2 regions of the Bombilactobacillus sp. ESL1197 genome follow, and region 2 is predicted to be linked to the other one. Evidence: riboswitches for the same ligand, from Rfam matches in the RefSeq annotation. Region 2 holds a riboswitch; the other holds the start of a gene.
The links. Region 2 has a riboswitch for lysine ahead of lysA (diaminopimelate decarboxylase). Riboswitches for the same ligand answer to the same signal wherever they lie in the genome.
Positions count from the first base shown of each region.

Region 1: it holds a riboswitch for lysine, as region 2 does, so the genes downstream of both, AC3B6B_RS01460 (amino acid permease) here and lysA (diaminopimelate decarboxylase) in region 2, are expected to answer to the same signal.

Region 1 covers NZ_JBYLTY010000001.1:347,226-359,127, reverse strand. Annotated here, with positions in the region: gene AC3B6B_RS01470 (cation:proton antiporter) at 1-1,154, opposite strand, end outside; gene AC3B6B_RS01465 (ECF transporter S component) at 1,278-1,871, opposite strand; lysine riboswitch at 2,152-2,333, shown strand; gene AC3B6B_RS01460 (amino acid permease) at 2,416-3,858, shown strand; gene AC3B6B_RS01455 (biotin transporter BioY) at 3,988-4,524, opposite strand; gene AC3B6B_RS01450 (Bax inhibitor-1/YccA family protein) at 4,686-5,384, shown strand; gene AC3B6B_RS01445 (MFS transporter) at 5,572-6,756, shown strand; gene AC3B6B_RS01440 (NAD(P)-dependent oxidoreductase) at 6,780-7,643, shown strand; gene AC3B6B_RS01435 (ABC transporter ATP-binding protein/permease) at 7,840-10,188, shown strand; gene AC3B6B_RS01430 (pyrroline-5-carboxylate reductase family protein) at 10,271-11,038, opposite strand; gene AC3B6B_RS01425 (hypothetical protein) at 11,314-11,902, shown strand, end outside.
Region 2 covers NZ_JBYLTY010000001.1:894,749-906,650, reverse strand. Annotated here, with positions in the region: gene dapD (2,3,4,5-tetrahydropyridine-2,6-dicarboxylate N-acetyltransferase) at 1-557, opposite strand, end outside; gene lysA (diaminopimelate decarboxylase) at 564-1,883, opposite strand; lysine riboswitch at 1,986-2,165, opposite strand; gene AC3B6B_RS04110 (aspartate kinase) at 2,337-3,689, shown strand; gene dapF (diaminopimelate epimerase) at 3,701-4,669, shown strand; gene AC3B6B_RS04100 (APC family permease) at 4,757-6,196, opposite strand; gene AC3B6B_RS04095 (multicopper oxidase family protein) at 6,403-7,851, opposite strand; gene AC3B6B_RS04090 (GNAT family N-acetyltransferase) at 7,906-8,385, opposite strand; gene AC3B6B_RS04085 (glycosyltransferase family 2 protein) at 8,479-9,411, shown strand; gene AC3B6B_RS04080 (glucose-6-phosphate isomerase) at 9,498-10,838, opposite strand; gene AC3B6B_RS04075 (VanZ family protein) at 10,927-11,532, opposite strand; gene AC3B6B_RS04070 (LTA synthase family protein) at 11,604-11,902, shown strand, end outside.

The DNA of each region.
Region 1 (11,902 bases), 550 kb from region 2:
AAAATCAGATCTGTCCGAAAGGGAATCAACTTACCATGTTGCATAATGGGTAACGAAAATGCCATTGCTAAAGTAATTGTGCCGTGGATTCCACTCAAAGCAATGATTAGACTGGTTTTTGCTAAGCTTTGACCTGTATCCGGTAATTTGATCCAGCGCCAGTACACCCATAAAAACCGCAAGGCTAACATCAACAAATACAAACCACTTGCCAATAACAACAATGTGGAAAAATGTAAATTATTATAATCGACGATGGCCAGCAAATTGCGGGGCAAACTAATTCCCAATAAGACAAAGACAAACCCATTTAATAAATTAGATATAATATCCCAAGTTGATGATAAAACCACTTGATTCGATGATGAGGTCAAGCGTAGCTGACGTTTATAAATACCAAATACTACCCCCGCAGCAACGGCGGCTAAAATACCTGACAGATGAAATTCTTCGGCCACTAAATAAACAATAAATGGTGCCAAGACATTAAAGGGAACTGTAATCGCAGTCGCATCAAATAAACGGCGTTGAAAAACAATTTGGATACTAACGAGTACTAATCCTAACAAAATGCCCACAATAACTCCACCGACAAAAGTCGTCAAAAAAGTCCCAACGCTATGCCAAATACTAAATTTTCCGGTAACAAACGCTGCGAGCGCCAAATTTAAAGCCACTAAACCCGAGGCATCGTTAAATAACGATTCATTTTCTAAATTCTGCATTAAAGATTCTGGCACTTCAATATCGGCAGTAATGGAAGAAACCGCCACTGCATCGGTAGGCGCCACAATAGCTGTTAAAGCTAAAGCCAAACTTAATGGTAAAGCATCCCACAGCCAGTGAATGAAAAAGCCGCCCACAACAATCGTTAAAATGGCTAGTACAATCGCTAATGACAACACATTACGAAAATTACTTTTTAAACTATGAAAGTCTGTATTCTGACCATCATTAAACATGAGTGGTGCAATAATAATCAAAAAGAAAATTCCGGGTTTTAAATTAAAGTGTGTAAATTCCGGTAGCCAAGACAAAGCAAAACCCGTGGCAATTTGATAAAAAGCTAACGGAATTTTTGGATAAAGTGAATAAATGATATTAGCTGCAATAGTTGCACTAATTAACAACAAGCATGTAAAAAATAATGACACAAATTTCCCCCTTATTGTTGAATAGGCAGCTGTGAGTTAATTATTGGTTGACTGAAGAAAATGGGAACAATAATCTTATTAGCAATACATTAATTGTTCTTTATAACCCCGATACTTGCTGGATTAGCGCTCTAAAAACTTATTAGCTTTAAAAATAGCTAAGGAAATAATCGGTACAATGATCACCGCCGCCAATAATTCTGGCACCCCATTACTGCCAACGACTCCCATGATTGCCCAATTTAATCCTTTAACCGGCACTTTATAAGATGCCGCCATCGCTGAAGCATAAAGAATCCGCATTAAACCTAAAACTAATAATGTATTGGTTAATGCTCCAATAGCAGCAGCGACCACCATTGCTGGCGTTTTACTTTTCAGCTTATTAGATAACCAGCGGTAAACCCAACCAGCAAAGTAGCCAACTAAAATCCGTGGCAAGACCGAGATCACCGGATTGGTAAACACAATCGTGTCCAAAATACTAGACGGCGCTGCATAAGCACGTATTAATGAACCTAATCCCCAAATAAAACCAATCAAAGCTCCATCGTTGGGGCCTAACACAATTGCTGCCACAATAACTGTGATATGAATAATTGTAACATTAAGTACCCCTAAAGGAATATAACCTAAAAATGGCGTCATTGATTGAATCAAAATAATGGCAATCAAAATCGCCCGAATGGCAATTTTATAAGCTTTACTTTTACGCAATGTTTTCTCCCTACCCCAATCATCAAAATCAATTCTTGGTTACTAGATTAAAATCAATAATAAGTATACCATTTTTCAAAAAACTAGCTAGACTTGCGAGCAATTAAAGCTTAGCAGCTGCCAAAACTATACCAATTGTTAAATTAGTTGGTTAAAGCTTATTTAAATGAGTTCTTTTTAACCGAACCATTTTGGATTAATTGACTTTTCACCAATTACCACTACTTGCTTTAAGTTGGCTTGACTTTCCAACAATTTGCGCTAAAATTATAAAGCAAACAATCAAAGAAGAGGTTGCTAAATTTAAGAGTAACGTTCAGCCGATTATGAAGAATCTAAGCCTGAACGTGAAAGGACTTTTAGCCGAAATGGTGTTTAACTTCATTTATTCACTGTTGGGTTCAGATTGAATAAGTCTGAGACTGTCGCAATTAATAACAATTGCGGGGCGCTATCTACGATTTTATACTAGTAGCCTCTTTACGATTTGCGTAAAGAGGCTTTAATCGTTTTTAGAGTCCTTCTCACTTAGGAGGATTTTTTTATGGCAGAAAAAGGTTCACAAGATCACGTACAGCGTAATCTTAAAAACCGCCATGTTTCCATGATCGCTTTAGGCGGTTGTATTGGAACTGGTTTATTCATGACCTCAGGTTCGACAATTTCTAAAGCTGGCCCGGGGGGCGGCTTAATCGCCTATCTGGCCATGGGGATCATGGTTTACTTTTTAATGACTAGTTTAGGTGAATTAGCCACTCATTTGCCCGTTTCGGGTTCTTTTGCTACTTATAACGCTAAATATGTTGACCCCGCACTAGGCTTTGCGATGGGGTGGAATTACTGGTTCAACTGGGCTATTACTGTTGCGATTGATATCTCGACAGCTGCCTTATTGATTCAATACTGGTTGCCCCATACTCCCGGTTGGATTTGGAGTTTACTCATTTTAGTCGTGATCTTTTTGATTAATGCTTTAACCGTTTCTACCTTCGGTGAAACCGAATATTGGTTATCTTTAATTAAAGTGGTGACGGTTATCGTCTTCTTAATCATTGGCTTTGCCATGATTTTAGGAATTATGTATCATCCGGCTGCTGGTTTAAAGAACTTCACTTATAAAAAGGCCCCCTTTGTTGGCGGCTTTCCAGCCATCTTAAATGTCTTCTTAATTGCCGGCTTTTCCTTCCAAGGAACTGAATTAGTTGGTGTAACCGCGGGGGAATCAGAAGATCCAGAACATGCAGTACCGAAGGCCATTAAAGAAGTCTTTTGGCGGATTTTATTATTTTACATTTTATCTATCTTTGTGATTGCTGCTTTAATTCCTTACACCAGCAAGAATTTATTGAGTGCGGCTAATGGTAATATTGCTGTTTCGCCATTTACCCTAGTCTTTAAACGTGCTGGACTAGCTTTTGCCGCCAGCTTAATGAATGCCATTGTTTTAACAGCCGTACTTTCCTCAGCTAATTCTGGTGCTTATGCTTCGACAAGAATGTTATATGCCTTAGCACACGAAAATTACGCTCCTAAAGCGTTTGGCAAAACAACCAAACATGGTATTCCTTTACTGGCTTTAAGCGCTACTATGTTAATTTCTTTATTAACTTTCGCAACCAGCATCTTTGGGCAAAAGATTTATATGTGGTTAGTGGCCGCTTCTGGCTTAACCGGCTTCATCGCTTGGGTTGGCATTGCCTTAAGTCATTATCGTTTCCGGAGAGCCTTTGTGCTACAAGGTCATGATTTAAGTGAACTCAAATACCACGCTAAGTTATTTCCTTTAGGACCAATTATTGCTTTAATTTTGTGTATCCTAGTCATCGGTGGACAAAATATTGATGCCTTTGTACATTGGGATTGGCAGCAAATTGGAATTACTTATATTGGCATTCCATTAGTTCTAATCTTATATTTTGGTTACAAATGGAAACACCACACTAAGATTATCCCGCTAGAAGAGATTGACGTTTCAAGTGAAAAATAATTATTACTAATAATAATTTAAGAGACTGGCCATAACAGCTTACTGATGACATTCTTGACAATTCGATCAGTAACTCGTTGCTAAAGACCAGTCTCTTTTTGTTAACAAATTAATTACTAGATTTTTCCGTTAATGCAACAATGGCCGTAATCTACGGGCACAAAAAACTGCTACGATCGCTTTGAGTGTATCTCCCGGAATAAACGCCAAACTCGAAACTACTGCTTTACTCCAGGATAAATGACTTTGAATTGCTAACCAGCTAGCGCCGACTAAATTAACACCAACAACGCCCAGCAACCAGACCACCAAAAATTCCGTCCACCATTTAGCAGAAAAGAACGTGCGCTTTAAAGTACTGCCGACCAGTAATGGCACAAAAAACCAAGCCGCTAAGTAACCCCCCGTTGGTCCAATGAAACTAATTATTCCACCACGTCCGCCTGATAAAAAAGGAAAACCTAGCGCCACTAATAATAAGAATAATCCTACGGCCGCTGTGCCTGCTTTAGGGCCTAATAACTCCCCTGCCAGCATCACGCCTAAATTCTGCAATACAATAGTCACCGGGATAAAACCCAACGGAATTCCCGGAAATAATCCCAAAACGATAATAATTGTCGTCATCAGCGCTGTGGAAACTAAAGCTTTTAACGAATACTTCACGATTTCTCTCCTTCAACAATTACAATTTATTTAATTCAATCTGCGTTTAGTTTACCAGCTACCAGATTAAATTAACATCTACCAATCACCTGGCGTCATAAGCATTTGACTTTATCTTAAGTATCCAGTATGTTTTAATCAATTAATAATGGAGGTTATTTATGCAAACTTATGAAGAATCCCAAGCAACTGGTTTAAGCCGTTTTACTTCCTTAGTTTATCTATATACTGGTTTAGGCATTGTTTTTTGGTTAATGGCAGCTTTTGCTCTTGCTAAAAATCAAGCTTTCACCATGCCCATCATCATGTGGGGCGCACAACATTGGTTATTATCAACCATTATCATTGTGGGTTTGTCCATGATTTTATTAACCATGTGTCAACGTTTTGCGCAAAGTTCTTATTTAATGACGTTTGTCTGTTACCTCGCCTTTTTATTTGTTTTTTCATTTTTAGGAGTACCATTATTTTTTAGTTATTCCGCTAAAAGTATTGCCCAAGCTTTAATTTTGACTTCCGTTGTCTTTTTCGTAATGGCCGGTTATGGTTATTTCACCAAAACCGATTTATCGTCTTGGAGTCGGACTTTATTAATTGGCTTAGTTGCTATCTTAGTGGTTTCCTTATTAGATGTCTTTCTTTTTAAGAGTCCAATGATTGCTTTAGTCATTAATATCTTAACGATTGTTATTTTCATGGGCTATATTGCCTTTGATTCCCAAGACCTCAAACGGATTTATGCCAATAGTCAAGGCCAAAACTTAGGCGCCTTAGCTTTAGTCGCTTCCGTGAATTTAGTCTTAGATTTTATCAATTTACTAATGAATCTGTTAGCTATTTTTGGTAATGACAATAATTAAGAACTTCATGAGCAAATTTCTGGCTACTCTCATTAAAAGAGAGTAGCTTTTTTTATGTTGCGGTGAAAATTCAATCCAAAATCTCGCCCAGTACCTACTTAATACTTAACTACCCAGCTCCAACAGCTTTGAGATTTAACTAGATCATAATTGAACAGCAACAAATTATTTTCAGGAGGAACATTTTTTGAATACTCGTAAAGTACAAATTTCTACTTTAGTCGGTATTATTGCTCTCACCACGGTGACGCGCTTGGATTCCATCATGGCCCCGTCCATCGTCAAAATTCAACAAGCTTTTCCCAACGCTGATGCGACTCAAGTTGAATCCATTGCGTCTATCGGTGATGTAGCATCCATGCTGGCCTCTTTTATTTTTGGTTTTATTTTAACCAAAATCACTTACAAATATGCAGCCGCTATTGGCCTAGCTTTATTAGCCGCTGGTGGCTTACTACCTATCTTCATTCACCAAAGTGTCAACCAACTAATCTTTTTTGCTTTGATTGTCGGCTTAGGTAGTGGCGCGATTACAACTGTTTTACCTAGTTTATCTGCAGCCAATTACCAAGGTGAACGACGGTCAACTCAATTTGGCTTCAATGTCGCGTTAGAAGATGGTTTTGCTATGGTCTGGATCGTGGTTGGCGGCTATTTAGCCAACATTAGCTGGGTTCATAACTATTACATTTACTTCATCACGGTTATCGCATTGATTTTAGCTTTAATCTTTATTCCGAACGTTAAGCCTAGTGAAGATCAAGCTGTTAATGAAACTTATGCTGCGAAAAATCATTGGGGCTTAATTATTGGTTTAGTAGTCATTTCTACGTTTGTGGAAGTCTTAGCCGCTGTAATGTCCAATAAAATGGCCATTTACCTACACACTTATCACATTGGTGGTCCTAGCACTTCCGGTCAAGCCCTCTTGTTTGTCCGCGCAGCTTCTATTGTGGCGGGGTTATTTATTAGTCTTTACCGCAAGGTTTTTGGTAATTATTTATTGGCAGCCGGCTTTGGTTCTGCAGCCATTGGGGCAGCATTATTTATTTTCTCCCATGCGTTTTGGAGTAGTGCATTAGGCGCTTTTCTAATTGGAACTTGTGCTTCAGTTACTTTGATTACTGTGCCTTTTTTATTATCCAATTTAGCCACAGCTAAAGTTTATCCCATTGTCATGGGTTCATTCTCTGCTTTAACTAGTTTAGGCTTTTCATTTTCTGTCTGGTTCTTCAAATACACGGCACCACTATTCAATCCTAATCATTTAATTGGAACTTTTGAATCCATGATCGCTTTAAGCGTTATAATTATCATAGTACTAGTTGGTACTAACCTGCAGAAACGCACCACACAAGTTACTAATTCGTAGTTTTTCGTTTGGAGGTCATAGAAATGAAAATTGGTTTGATCGGTACAGGCGTAATGGGAAATGCAGTTGCTGTGAATCTTTTAAAAGCGGGCCATCAACTTTGGGTGTACAATCGTACAAAATCTAAAACTGACAATCTCGTACAACAGGGCGCTACTTGGGAAGATAATCCCCAAAAAGTCGTTGAACAAAGCGACGTCATTTTGACTATGGTCGGTTTTCCTCAAGATGTTGAGCAGGTTTATTACGGCGATAACGGCATTTTTAGTGCTGATGTCCATGATAAATTCTTAATTGATTTAACAACTTCAAAACCGCAGTTAGCACAAAAACTGGCAGCTAGCGGCGAAAAATTGGGCGCGAAAGTTTTAGACGCCCCCGTTTCTGGTGGCGATATTGGTGCCAAAAATGGGACTTTAACCGTGATGGTTGGTGGCCGCCGCGAAGTCTATGACCAAATTAAGGCTTTATTCCCTGATTTTAGCGGTCAAGTTAACCTGTTTGGTCCGGCAGGAGCCGGGCAAAATACCAAGATGGCTAACCAAATTATGATTGCCGGTACCATGACTGGTATGACTGAAATGTTTGTTTACGCTAAAGCCGCGGGCTTGGATTTACAAGACGTGCTCAAAACAGTCAGTGGTGGTAGTGCAGCTAATTGGAGTCTAGAAAACTATGGTCCTCGGGTATTAAAAGGCGATTATACTCCAGGCTTTTTCAGTAAACATTTCTTAAAAGATTTGCGGATTGCGTTAGACACTGCTGACGAAATGCACTTGAATTTGCCTGCCACTAAACAAGCCAAAGAACTATACGAACAACTAGTTGACCAAAAGCACGATGGTGATTTAGGCACTCAAGGCTTAATCAAGCTTTGGTGGGATTAAACACTTCATACAATAACTGAATAATTACTTTCAACTAAAAATCTAGATTAACTTTCAATTCACGAGTAATTTACTTGCTGGTGAATTGAAAGTTTTTTTGATTATTTCTTTTTAATTAAAAACATGATAGTTTTCATTTTCAAAAAGCGTTAAAATGAGCTCATAATTAATGAATCTTTTAAATTAGGAGAGAACCATGCTGAAACTGCAACATATTAAAAAGTACTTCACAGTCGGCGATACGACCACCAAAGCATTAGATGATGTCTCTGTTGCCTTTCGTTCTAAAGAATTTGTTTCAATCCTCGGACCTTCCGGTTCCGGTAAAACCACGATGCTAAACATTATCGGTGGCCTTGATCATTACGATTCTGGTGACTTAATTATTGACGGTAAGTCAACCAAAACTTTTAAAGAAGATGATTGGGATGCTTATCGTAATAATACCGTCGGTTTTATTTTTCAGAATTACAACATCATCAGTCATTTAAGTATTTTAGATAACGTCAGTTTAGGAATGACTTTGAGTGGCGTTTCGAACGCTGAAAAGAAACAAAAAGCCCAACAAGCATTGGAACGTGTCGGCTTAAAAGAACATCTATCTAAAAAGCCCAGTCAATTATCTGGTGGACAATTACAACGTGTTGCCATTGCGCGGGCCCTGGCGAATGATCCCCAGATTTTATTAGCTGATGAACCAACGGGGGCCTTAGATACTAAGACCAGTAACGAAATTATGCAGTTAATTCAAGACTTATCCAAAGAACGATTAGTCATTATGGTGACGCATAATCCCGATTTGGCACACCAATATTCTGATCGCATTATTGAATTTTCTGATGGTCAAATTCAAAACGATTCTAATCCTTATCAAGAACCGGATGAACAACCACACTTTAATCCCGTACGTACTAAGATGAGTTTTTGGACGGCGTTAAAACTATCATTTACCAATATCAAAACTAAAAAAGGCCGCACTTTCCTTACTATTTTGGCGTCCAGTATCGGTATTATTAGTATTGGTGTCGTGTTAGCTTTATCGAATGGTTTTCAAAAACAAATCGACGCCACCCAATCGGAAACTTTATCGCAATTTCCAATTACCATTTCGCAAGTTACAGCGGATCAAAAGCAAATGCAAAAAAGCGACAGTTCTGGTAGCACTGGTAGTCAAAAGTTTGCTTCAGGCAAACAGCTGAAAGCACAAGCTAATCAGTTAACTTCTGCCCAACATTTGAATAAAATCACGCCCAAATATTTAAATTATATTCGCAAGATCAAAAAGTCTGATAGTAAAAATATTGCTTATACCTATACGACCGGCTTAAATTTAATTCGCAAAGTGCACGGCCAATACCGGCCGGTATCTTTTGCCACAACTAATATCAGCAGTTCCGAATCTAGCAATGCGCAAAGCATGGTTACTTCTAACTTAGGTATTGGTGGCAGTGTTTACCCCGTTGATCGCAATAATCAACAAAGTTTCCTCAAGAAAAATTATCGCGTTTTAGCTGGTAAATACCCTACCAATAATCACGAAATTGTTCTGATTACTGATAAGAAAAATAATCTGAACTTAGATGCGTTGAAAAATCTTGGTTTTTCATTCAAAGATCAACAGCACATTCAACCACAACAATTATTGAATACTAACATTCAAGTCATTGCGAATAACAATTTTTACCAGCAATTACCAACTGGCAACTTTGTCCCTAGTAAAGATTACAGCCAAATGGCCACGGCTCATGACACTATTAACTTGAAGATTGTCGGTATTTTACGAACTACTTCTAAAAATTCTGACGGTTTATTATCGAGTGGGATTGCCTATTCTGACCGTTTGACTAAAGAAGTCATTAACATCAATAAGAATTCGCACATTGCGCTAGCTCAAAAGCAGAGTAAGAATAATGTGATCACCGGTACGCCATTAAAAGGTATGGAAGGTGCTTTAACTCTGACTGCTCTGGGAGCTACCGATACGCCTAATTCGATTCAAATTTATCCCAATAACTTTAAAGAGAAAAACAAAATCACCGCTTATTTAGACAAATATAATAAGCATAAGAGTAAAGCTAATCAAGTTATGTATGTAGACTTAGCGGGCAACATCACCAGCATTACCGGTGGTTTAATGGACGCTATCACTTACGTGTTAATCGGATTTGCGGCCATTTCCTTAGTTACTTCCATGATTATGATTGCCATCATCACTTATACTTCCGTTATTGAACGAACCAAAGAAATTGGAGTTTTAAGAGCTTTAGGAGCTCGTAAGAAAGATATTACGCGCGTTTTTGATGCTGAAACTACTATTTTAGGCATTGGTTCCGGAATTTTAGGTGTTATCATTGCTTGGCTCTTAACTTTCCCTGCCAACGTTATTTTAGAAAATATGACCGGTTTAAGTCACGTTGCTAAATTAAATCCGCTCCATGCGATTGTCTTAATTATTGTCAGCACCATCTTAACTGTCTTAGGTGGTCATATTCCGGCCCGCATGGCTTCCAAAAAAGATGCGGCCACGGCCTTAAGATCAGAATAATAGTTGTTAATTGTATGTAAAAAAGAGGTTGGAAATTTAAAATCCAACCTCTTTTTTTATAAATATAAGATTTGTTCAAACACTAACCTTCTTCGCAAGCCTTAATCGCTTTAATCAAAGCTCCGCGAAAGCCGTTTTCTTCTAAAGCGGCCACTCCGCGAATCGTGGAACCACCAGGAGTAGCTGAGTAATCCTTTAAAGCTTCAAAGTCTAGTTGCTGATTTTGCACTAATTGGACTGTGCCTTGCAGCATCTGTAAGATAATTTGATGACTATCTTCACGTTTCATGCCGTAATACACTCCAGCATCACTTAAAGCATCCATCATTACCGCCATTAATGCTGGTGTACAACCGGCAATCGTACCATAAATACTCAACTGCTGTTCAGGAACTACGTACACTTGACCTAGTTTGTTAAATAAATTGGTCACCAGTTCTTGATGAGCCGCCGTTTCTTGTTTTTGAAAGCTCACAGCAATTATTCCCTGGGCAATTTCCACTGCCGTATTAGGTACTGCCTTGGCAAAACCAGCTGCCCCAGTTAATGATTGATTAATTTGTGTTAAATCACCACCAGAAACTGAAACAATCATTCCCTCATAATCTTGACTTAACTCTTGAATCACTGCTGGCACCGCTGGTGCTGGAATCGCTAATAAAATAACTTCACAATCCAACAATTCCGATACACTTTGCGCTGCTCCCAACTGATACTGCGCAATTAACTTAGCTGCCGTTTGGTGCCGTCCACCCTTAACGATAATCTGTTGGGGACTAATGCCCGCTTTCAATAATCCTTTAATCATCGCACTGCCAATTCGGCCAGCACCTACAAGTCCAATTTTCATTTAATCACCTCAATTTTTTTCATTGTACAACAGAATAGTTTATTAATAAATTATTGGTTTCAAACCACAGTTTGCGGTAAAATGCAATTAGCTAAACTAAACAAGTACAACAAGTTGATCTAATTCAAACAAAAAACTTAGAGTATTTGTATTAGTTTTAAAAAAGGCAATAAAATTTTGAACTATTCTATATTGACTTTGTTCTAATTTAGATAAAATTCTTATTAGTTCTAACTCTTATTCAATGTTTAAATTATGCTGGAGGTTTTTTTCTTATGAAAATAGCAAGGCTAATTACCGGGATTATTACCATTATCTTAGCCATTGTAATTGTGATTCAATTTAAATTTGATAGTTTTATTCAAGCATTAATGGGTTACGCTGACTTAGGTAGTACCGCTAGTGTCCTAGTAGCCTTATCATATTTAATTGCTGGAATTATTTACATTGTTTGCAATGCTAGTACCAGCATTGTACCAGCTATTACCAGCTTTATTATTCTCATTTTAGGTGGCGTGATGGGCATTTTTAATGCTTTAAGTTTTCCTGGGATTATGATTTGGTCTTGGGTTGGTATTGGCATTGGGACGGTCATGGTCATTGCCAATCTGATCGTTCGCTTCTTCTTTACGCCAGCCGTTGATGAATACGGTAATGCTTATAGCAATAGTTCTTACGATAACAATAATAACAATTATCAAAATCCTACGAATAACGGTTACACGGATCAAAATAATTTTGTCAACAATCAGCAGCAAATGCCGAATAATTATCAACAACCGGTCAATAATAACTATCAAGCTCCCAATAATTATCAACCAAATTCTAATCCTAACTTTCAACAGCCACCAATGGCACCGAACA
Region 2 (11,902 bases):
TGCGATCCAATTTTCACCCCCTCTAAAACTACAGCATTAGCACCAATTAAAACATCATCACCGATAACAACGGGCTGGGCAGAAGCCGGTTCAATCACACCAGCAATCACGGCGTTAGCTCCGACATGAACCCGTTGACCGATCTGAGCGCGCCCACCGATGACTGTGCCCATATCAATCATGGTTTTGGCACCAATTTGAGCACCAATATTGATCACGGCCCCCATCATCACCACGGCCTGATCACCAATTTGTACGTGATCACGAATCAAAGCTCCAGGTTCAATCCGCGCATTAACATTCTGAATATCTAACAAAGGCACCGCTGAGTTACGCGCTGTTACTGTTAAATGTTGAGCTGTAATGACACTTTGGTTAACTTGCAAGAACTCTTGTATCTGAGCATAATCGCCATAAACAACTCCGACTTGCTCGCCAACAAAACTTTCAACCCCAGCTATCGCTTGTAACTTAGATAAATCGCCCTTAATTACTACTTGCACCGGCGTTTTCTTGGGTGCTTGACTAATAAAATTAATAATTTCTTGTGTATTCATCACAAATCACTCTTCTCCAGTTACTTGATAATCTTGATCTAAACGAAGTAAATCCATCGGTGTTTCTCGTTTGACAACTACTTGGCTATGCCCACGTTCGGCAAAAACCACTGCCGGACGTGCTACGCGGTTATAGTTGGAAGCCATTGAATAACCATAAGCACCCGTATCCAAGATTGCTAAAATATCGCCCGGCTGCGTTGGCGGTAAAGGTTGATTCTTAACTAAGATATCACCAGATTCACAATAACGTCCTGCAATAGTTACCGTTTGCGTCGTTTTAGCTTGTGGTGCTTTCGCTAACACAGCAGTATAATCCGCTTGGTATAAAGCGGGGCGAATATTATCACCCATGCCCCCATCTACCGTGACAAAATTACAAATCCCAGCCACTTTTTTATGGGTTCCAATTGAATAAAGACTGACTCCGGCGGCCCCGACTAAAGAACGTCCCGGTTCAATCCAAATTTCTGGTAAAGGTTGTGAAGCTAATGGCCAAGCTTGTTGTAATGTTTGAACAATGGCTTGAACAAATTGCTTAGGAGCCAAATCCTCGTCACTTGCAACATACTGAATACCAAAGCCGCCGCCAAGATTTAAGACTTGTGGTACAAATTGAAATTTTTGGTACCAACTGGCGACTAACTGACATAACTTTTTAACTAACAATTCAAAACCTTCAACAGCCATGATTTGGGAACCGATATGGGCATGTAAACCAATAACTTGTAATTGTGGTTCTGCCAAAGCCTGTTGTAAGGCAGCTTGTGCTTGCTGTGATTGCACATCAAAGCCAAACTTGCTGTCAATTTGCCCAGTTTGATCATATTCATGGGTATGTGCTGAAATACCAGGCGTAATGCGTAGCATAATCGCCACTTTTCGCTGAGGATAACTTTCGTGTAGCAATTGTGTCAACATGTTTAATTCATCAAAATTGTCAACAATGATGACTCCAATCTGATTTTGCACGGCGTAATTTAATTCTGATAATGATTTATTATTACCATGAAAACTAATCTGCGCGGCGGGAAAACCGGATTGTAATGCCGTCATCATTTCTCCTAAAGAAACTACATCAACATGTACTTGTTCTTGTTGCATCACTTGATAAATAGCTTTCACAGCAAAAGCTTTGCTGGCATAACTAATCGTGGCGTTAACGCCGGCTTGTTGAAAAGCTTGCTTAAATTGATGAACTTGTTGCCGAATTTGGGCGACATCATACACAACCAATGGTGTTTGATATTTATGTGCTAAATCCAGGGCATCGCAGCCCCCGATTGTCAAATGTCCTTGCGCGTTTAATGCCATTGCTGACTGCATGATTGCGACCTCCAGTAAAAATAAAAATTAATAATAAAAAAGGTCCTTTTGCTCGCTTTCGAACAAAAGAACCCATCATTCATTGCTAAAATTATGGCATTAGTTTGTCGTAAGCGCTCCGTAGAGATATTTTTCTACGACAGTCCATAATTTATTCAATTATGTCCCAGAATTTAAGCCCCGGCCTTTGGACTTAATCCTTCGGCAATCGCCCCTTTCACTATATTCTCAGCTGACCAGCTCCTATAGTTACTCTTGTTGATTGCGACCTCTTCGATATATAAAATATTATAATTAATTAAAATATTTGTCAAGCTATTTTAATTTATTTCGGCAGATAGTTAAAAAATAAGTAGTTGCAGATTAAAAAATAAATGTTAGAATGCAAATTAATCCCCTAATAATTTTAATAATTGGGTAATAATTGATCAAGCAGAGAGGAATTCGTTAGTTATGAAAGTTATTAAATTTGGTGGTAGTTCGCTAGCCACTGGTTCACAATTTCAAAAAATTATTGCCATTATTCGAGCTGATCCTCAGCGCCGCATTATCGTTACTTCCGCTCCCGGTAAAAGATTTTCCCAAGATACCAAAGTAACCGATTTGCTAATCAAATACAGTCAATTAGTTATTAACCATCAGGATTTTACCCCCATTGTGACCGAAATTTGGCAACGTTACGTCGAGATTGCCCAAACTTTTGGTTTATCGAGTCTGCAAATTGCTGACTTAAAGCACCAATTAGACATTTTACCCACTACCACTTTCGCCAATAATGATTATTTAACCGCCGCGTTTAAAGCCCATGGTGAAAAGTTAACCGCCCAATTATTAGCCCTGATCTTGCAACATCAAAATCTTGATGCCCAATACATATCACCGCAAGATCTCGGTTTATTAGTTAGTGATCAACCTCATGATGCTGAAGTTTTAGCGCAAACTTATCTTAACCTCAAAAAAATTAAGCTCCAACACCAATATTATATTGTGCCCGGTTTTTATGGCCTCACGGAAAAGCAACAAATTGCGACCTTTTCCCGCGGCGGTTCTGATATTACTGGGGCCATTTTAGCTAAGGGATTTCAAGCTGATCTTTATGAAAATTTCACAGATGTCGACGCTATCTATGCGGCTAATCCCCAAATCGTTGAGCATCCTCAAGCTATCAAAACTATGACTTACCGGGAATTACGTGAATTATCCTATGCTGGTTTTTCTGTTTTTCATGATGAAGCGCTCATTCCGGCCATTCAAGCCCAAATTCCAATTAATGTCAAAAATACTAATCATCCCGATTTACCAGGAACTTTAATTGTACCTGAAAAAGACTTTCACCCTCAACAATTAATGACGGGGGTGGCCACGTCCAACCATTTTGTGGCTCTCTATTTGCACCGTTATTTACTCAACAAAGAAGTGGGCTTCACACTCAAATTACTACAAATTTTTTATAAATATCATATCTCTTACGAACATATGCCTTCTGGAATTGATGATGTTACAATCATCTTTGATCAACGCCAATTTACACCTCAAATCGCCAAACAAATGTGTCAAGAAATTCAAGACACGCTTCATCCCGATCAATTAGAATGGATCGATGATTACGCCATTACAATGATTGTTGGCGAAGGTTTCCGCCAAAAAATTGGGGTCTTAAAAAAGATTATTGATCCGTTAGCACACGCCCATATTGGTTTACACATGATTAATCAAGGGGCTTCTCGTATTTCTATTATGATCGGTACCAAACAATCAGACGCTGATAAGGCCGTGCGGGCCATTTATCATAGTTTTTTCGAATAGGAGACTTTAATATGGTGCAATTACTCAAAGTTCATGGTTCACTCAATCAATTCTTATTGCTGGACCAAACCCTTTTACAACAACCATTAACTACTCAAGAATTACAATTATTAGTCCAAACTTTAACCCAGATTCCCGCTTTGCAGCCAGTTGACGGTTTACTTGTCGTGGATCAAGCAACGGAGCCAACAGCCTTAGGTCAAATGCAAATTTTTAATGCGGACGGTTCAATAGCCTTAATGTGCGGCAATGGTTTACGAACAGTGGCCCGCTATTTAGCAGATAAATTTCAGCAAGATGATTTCACTGTGGAAACTTCACAAAAAAGTTTACACGTCAAACGTTACCCCAATTTGGCACCCAACGTGCCAGCCTTTGGCGTGGAAATCTCCCCCGTCAGTTTTGAACCACAGACTGTCGGTTTAACTACTCCAACAGAGCCAGTCATCAATCAGGTCATTCCCACGATTGATCCTGACTTAAAATTTACCGCTTTAGCCGTTCCCAATCCGCACTTGATTACTTTTGTACCAGAAATTGATACAACTCGTTTGCAACAGCTCGGCCAACAATTAAATGACCACAATCCTGAATTACCTGACGGAGTTAATCTAAGCTTTGTTAAAATTTTGGGACCGCAAACAATTTTTGTGCAAACTTTTGAACGCGGTGTCGGTTTAACCAACGCGTGTGGGACCGCAATGTCTGCGGCCAGCTTAGCTTTAGTCTTAAATTATCCGCAAAAAGCCCAGTTAGAACAACTACTTCAAGTTTACAATCCGGGCGGTATGGTTCAAACCAAAGTTCATCACCAAGCCGATCAATACTGGATGGAATTAATTGGTAATGCGACCATCATGGGCCAAACGCAGTTGTCAGAAGCTTGGTTACATCAGCCCCAAGCTACGGACAAGATTAGTTTGCAAAATGACAGTGAAGCCATTGCATACCGTAATTGGACTCAACAGCTAAAACTTTAAAATAACAATAAAATGAGGCTAGAACAATAAGATTACGCTCTTATTATTCCAGCCTTATTTTTGTTTTAATTTAAAATAATTGAGTTTTTAAGATTTGGCTTTTTGGTTCAAATACGAATGCCGAATACCATAACAGAAATAAACAATTAAGCCAATGATAAACCAACCTAAGGCATACCACTTAGCTTCTTTACTCAAGCCCCAAAAGACTAAGAGTGAACCTAAAAAGCCTAGTAATGGCATAACTGGGTAAAAGGGCATCTTAAATCCAGGTTCCGGCAAATCTTTGCCTTCGCGCTTCCGTAAGCCGTAAATTCCTAATGTAACAAACATAAATGCAATTAAAGTTCCGGCCGAAACTAATTGTGACAAAATACCAAATGGGAAAATAGCGCCCACGATTACATCAACAATCGTCAAGACTAAAACAGCATGATTAGGCCGATTTTTTTGATCCAAATGACCAATCCACTTAGGTAACAAACCATCACGGCCAAAAGAATACAATAACCGTGAACCGGCCATCATCATTCCAATTAAAGCGGTAAACATACCAATAACCGCCACGGCTTGCACAATAGCTGCCACTAAACTATGACCGCTATGCCGTAACGCCCAACCAACCGGTTCAGCATTATTAGCATATGCAGTATACTTAAACATCCCCACCAAAACTAACGAAACACAAACAAACAAAAACACCGCAATTAATAACGAGCCTAAAATGCCCCGCGGCATAGTTTTTTGTGGATCCTTAGCTTCGGCTGAATTAGCTGCAATTGAATCAAAACCAATATAAGCTAAGAAGATCATCGAAACACCCGCATAAATACCACGCCAACCGCCAAAGGCACTACCATCAGGGTTTAAGTGATACTTAGGAATAAACGGTACATAATTGTGCGGATGAATTGCAGTTAAACCAACGACAATAAATAACAAGATTGCTAAAACCTTGCACACGACTAACACATTTTCTACTCTAGAAGCTTGAGATGCACCTAACGATAACAAAAGAGCAACCGCAATAATTACCACAGCAGCAATTAAGTCAATGCCGCCACCGGCGGTTCCAATCGGATTCGCTAAAAATTTGGGCAATTGCAAACCTAAAGGTTCAATCAATCCCCGAAAATTGGCCGAAAGACCAGAACCAACAAAGGCCACCGCAATGAAATACTCTGCTAATAATGCCCAACCGGCAACCCAACCAAAAAATTCACCAAAAATCACATTAATCCACGAATAAGCGGAACCCGCAAAGGGCATGGCTGAAGCCATTTCTGAATAAGCAAAGGCCACTAATCCAGCAACAATCGCCGCTGCTAGGAACGATAACACTACCGCCGGTCCAGCATGTAAAGCTGCCACATCACCAGGTAAAGTAAAAATGGCCGTCGATACAATGGTTCCCACTCCTAGAGCCAAAAAGTCCTTTGTTGTTAAAGATTTAACTAAGTGTGAATCCTTTGATTCATAAACACTCGGATCTTCTTTTCGAAAAATCCGCTCCTTAATACTCGCCATAAAAATGCCTCCCATAACTTTGTTGCTTTAATGAAACTTCATTAGAGTATGGTTAACATTTTCTAACAAAAATATAAATTTGTCAATCTTTCATTTCTACTTTTAGCTATTTATTCAAAAATAGTATTTTACGGATAATTTAATGTGCCTGAAGCATAGAGAAAGGCCTAATTATTAGGCCTTTCTGAGATTAATTCTTAACTTCTTTACATTTCGTGCATTGCGTGTAAATGGTAAGTTCGTGGTTGCTTAGGATCGTAAACTTCAATTTGCGCCATCATGCCGGTATCTTCATGCTCCAAAATATGACAGTGGTACATAAAAATACCTAAAACATCAAAGCGAACTCGAATGCGCACCGTTTCGCCAGCATTAACACCCACTGTATCCTTAAAACCGGTTTCGTTAGGATACGGGGCTTGACCATTACGACTAATTACTTGAAAATGACAACCATGCATGTGAAATGGGTGAATCATCCCCCCACAAGTATCATTAGTATTCGTAATTTCCCAATCAACGGTTTGTCCTAATAATTGTTTGCGATCAATTCGCGTCATATCAAAGCGCCGACCATCAAGCAAGACCTCATCATCCATTCCCGACATTACAACCTTTTGAACCGGAGCTTGTTCATCAGCTTGCCACTGCGGAACATCGAATAACTGATCGGGAATAGTTTGTTTAGCTTTAGTCATGGCACCAATTTCAAAAGTACATAAAACCGTATCATCAGACAGCAACTGTACTTGATCGCCAACTTGACAATCACTAAAATCAACCACAATTTCAGCTCGTTCAGGAACAGTTAACATTAAACGATCTAAATCAATAGTTTGTTTTAAGAAACCACAGTCTCCCGCAATTTGCGTAAAACGGCGCCCATCATTAAAGTGCAACCGAAACTCACGTCGATTAGCAGCATTTAATAAACGTAACCGCACTTGCGGAGTCGTCACCTTAAACACACCATTGATCGTACCGTTCACTAACGGATACTCACCTAAAGTCCCATCCACATCATAATCGGCTTGATAATCCAATTGATTATCATGATAGGAGCGATCTTGCAGAATTAGTGGTAAATCATCGACACCGTATTCTTGAGGCAGTGGTAAGGTTTTAGCATGTTCATCAGTAACAATTACCATGGCTGCTAAACCATTCCAGACTTGGCGGGCTGTATTGGGACACGGATGTGGATGCATCCAATCTGTTTGCGCCCCTTCTTGATGCAATGTAAATTCAATATCGCGCGCTTGGCCAGGCAAAATGGGAGCATGGGGACCACCATCAGTAATGGGACCCGGAATGTTTAACCCATGCCAATGTAACGTCGTGGTTTCGGGTAAGTGGTTTTCAATATGCACATGATAATGCCAACCATCATGCAAGACAACCGTTTGTCCCAAAATCTCAGCATTATAGCCCCAGGTCTTGGTTAATTCACCTGGTAAAATCGCAGCTTGTGACTCCTGAGCCACTATGGTATACCATACCTCATGATCTTGAACTTTATCTGGCTTTAAAATTGGCGGAATCCTGAGCGCCTTACTAGGCACCTGCGGCAACGTCAGTTTTTTATAACCACCATCATGTAGGTCATAGACGTTTTCATCATAAAAATATTCTTGATAAAATGGTCGTTGACTCAAATTAATCACTCCTTTTCACAATTTGATCATAACACACTCTGCGTTTAGGAGAAATCAAACCGAACGCTTCATCGTAACATCGGTTACTTGAAAGCCCAACTTTTGATAGAGATGCTGTGCCTTGTGATTAATTCCAAATACGTGCAAGCCGAGCTCTTGATAACCCAAATCATGTGCCTGATGAATCACCAAATTTAAAGCTTCTTGTCCCAAGCCTTGATCTTGAAAAGTATCCAAGATGGCAAAATCATATAAAAACAAATACGGTCGTGCTGAGTAATCACTATCCATGACTTCCGCTAGCCAAACGTAACCCACTGTTTGCTCAATATTTTGCACCACATACAAAAAATTGTGGTAAGTATGTTGTTGATCCGGTAGCAATAATTTAAACTCTTCCTCCGCTCGAAATAATGCTTCCTGCTTCGTCCAAGCGTGATTTAACATCTTTTGCTGTGCATATTCTTTTGTTTGCGAACTAAAAAAGCTTTGAAATTGTTGATCATCCATTGTCTTTAATACTAAATCTGTCATATTCATTGACCTTCCTTGCCAAATTCTAAATAAATAGTAGCTTTTATATTTTTTTAAAGTTAAAATATTACTGATATTCAAGGGGGTTCTTTGATGGCGACAAAAATTAGCATTATTGTACCATGCTTTAACGAAGAAGAAACGGTGGAGCTATTTTATCAAGCTATCGTTCATACTTTTCAAAAATTACCAGCATATGAGCCGGATATTTTATTTATTAACGATGGCTCAACCGATCACACCTTACAAAAATTACGCCAATTACACGAAGAGCCAACCATTGAAAGCCACTATTTATCTTTTTCCCGGCAATTTGGGAAAGAAGCCGGCATTTATGCAGGGCTGAAAAACGTTGACGGCGAATTAGTGACAATTATGGATGCTGATCTACAAGATCCCCCCAGCATGTTGATTCAGATGGTTCACCTCTTAGAAACCACGGATTACGATTGTATTGGTACTATGCGCCAAGATCGTAGTGGTGAACCACCGATTCGTTCCTTCTTTTCCAACCTTTTTTACCGCATCATCAATAAAATTTCCGACACGCAAATCATTCCGGGTGCCCGCGATTTTCGCCTAATGCGCCGCGATATGGTCAATGCTATATTAGAGATGACTGAATACAATCGCTTTTCGAAAGGAATTTTTTCTTGGGTTGGCTTTAAAACTAAATATTTACCATATAAAAATGTCGAACGAGTTGCTGGCAAAACTAGTTGGAATTTTTGGAGTTTATTTAAATATTCCGTCGAAGGCATTACTGATTTTTCCACAGTGCCCTTAATTGTAGCAGTTTGGCTCGGCTTAATTGTCATGTTCTTAGCTTTTGTAGCTCTATTATTTATCGTCGTGCGTTCTTCGATTTTTGGCAACCCGACCAAAGGTTGGTCTTCTTTAATTTCCATCATCCTCTTTTTAGGCGGTATGCAATTATTTTTCCTAGGAATTATTGGTAATTATATTGGCAAAATCTTCTTGGAAGTGAAACGCCGTCCGCTATATATTGTGAAAGAAAAAAAGTAGATTGCAAATAAAACCACTTTTTTATGCAATAAAAAAAGCCTAGAAAATTCTAGACTTTTTTTGTTGACGCAAAAACATTAAAAATTTTATAACCGTTGATTCAATTCTTGGCCTAATTCTTCAAAACCAGGTTTACCTAACAAAGCAAACATGTTCTTCTTATAAGCTTCAACACCTGGTTGATTAAATGGATTGATGCCGTTCAAATAACCCGAAATAGCAATCGCAATTTCAAAGAAGTAAATTAAATAACCTAAAGTATAAGCATCTTGTTCTGGAATATGCACACTCATTACAGGCACACCACCATCAGTATGCGCTAAGACAACCCCTTCATAGGCCTTCTTGTTAACGTAATCCATGGTCTTACCTTCCAAGTATTGTAAACCATCTAAATTATCGCTTTCTTGTGGAATAGCAACGTCTTGACGTGGCTTGTCAATCATAATCACTGTTTCCATCAAGTTACGCTTACCTTCTTGGATATATTGACCTAAAGAATGTAGATCCGTGGAGAAATTAGCAGAAGCAGGGAAAATACCTTTTTGGTCTTTACCTTCAGACTCACCAGCTAATTGCTTCCACCATTCACCAAAGTACTGTAAGTTGGGTTCATAATTTTCCAATAATTCAACCGTATAGCCTTTACGATATAAAATATTGCGCAAAGCAGCATATTTATAAGCTTCATTTTGTTGCACATCAGGATTTTGATAGTCATTACGTGCACTAGCTGCACCTTGCATCAATTGATCTAAATCAATGCCAGCCACTGCAATTGGTAACAAGCCGACCGCTGTTAAGACTGAGAAACGACCACCGATATCATCCGGAACAACAAATTCTTCATAGCCTTGAGCATCAGATTCTGTCTTTAAAGCACCCTTTTGCCGATCAGTCGTTGCATAAATCCGCTTCTTAGCTTCGGCTTCACCATATTTAGCAATTAATTTTGCTTTCAAAACTCGAAAAGCAATTGAAGGTTCGGTCGTAGTACCCGATTTGGAAATAACATTAATACTAAAGTCCCGATCGCCAATAACCGCTAACAAGTCACTTAAATAATTAGGGCTAATAGAATTACCACAGAAGTAAATTTCTGGTACTGCTTTTTCATTTTTGATATTGTAAAAGCTGCTACTCAAAAAATCAATCGCTGCCCGCGCTCCTAAATAAGAACCGCCAATCCCAATAGCTACGAAAACTTCGGAATCTTTTTGAATCTTTGCTGCGGCGGCTTTAATCCGGGCAAATTCTTCTTTATCATAATCAACTGGCAAATCTAAAAAACCCCGAAAGTCATTGCCAGCACCAGTTCCTTGCCGCAATTCTTGATCTGCAGCAGTCACTAACGGTTGCATTTCAGATAGTTCATTTTCATGAACAAATTTGCCCAATTTTGAGTCATCAAATTTGATATGTGTCAATGTACATTCCTCCAAATTTTGCTTAATTTTCTTAATAAGTACTACGAACAAATTATAGCATATTCAATTGCGAACAAGCCTTGCGATTTCAGAAAATTTTCTGACCCAACCAGTAAATCATATAACCACAAATCACCCCCAAAGTGTTAAAAATAACATCATCAACATCACTCACACCCGTCAACAAAACAAATTGTAAACTTTCAATTCCAATCGATAATAAGCTGCCTTCAATAATTGTTTTCAAAGCTGCAGATTGCCCCCGACTAATTAAAGGACGCAATAATCCAAACGGAACAAACCACAAAATATTGCCTAATGAATTATATAAAAAATCAATCATTGATTTACCAGCAGTTAATTTCCACGTTTCCACTAAGGGCACCCAATTGATGGCCGTTAAGGAACGGTGCCAATAAAAATGAAAATCCCACGGAAAATAACCCTGCCGAAAAACCGTCAAAAAGAGCAGTAACAAAAAATAAATCACAAACAGATTAACTAATAATTCGTGCCCCAAACTGGTCGCCTGCCGAAAAATAGCTAACCACAGTATTCGACAAAGTAAGAATACTAAAAAATAAAAAATAGTTTTATCAAGGCTTAAAAAAATCAGCCGAATTAACGGAAAATGATTAATACGTCCTGCCAAATGCTGATAAACTTGTTGATATATTGAATTTAAGAAAATCATGTCTAACCTCACTGTTACCATAATTAAATGGTAAAATTATGAATGATACTATTATGGAGAGAAATTAATTCATGAAAATGCACAACCAAATGAACACTCGGCGCAGTGGCTGGTTATTAATCTTAACCGGAGGTCTCTGGTTAAAAACCGTCATTGCTTATTACTTAGATTTTAATATGGGCGCCGCTGATCCTTTTCAGCATTTTTTACTCATTATGAATCCCATTGCTACAAGTTTACTCTTATTGAGCTTGCCACTTTATTTCAAAAAAGCGAAACCATATTATTGGACCACTCTAGCCATTTATGTTTTAGAAACAATATTACTATATAGCAATATTTTATATTACCGCGAATTTAGTGATTTTAT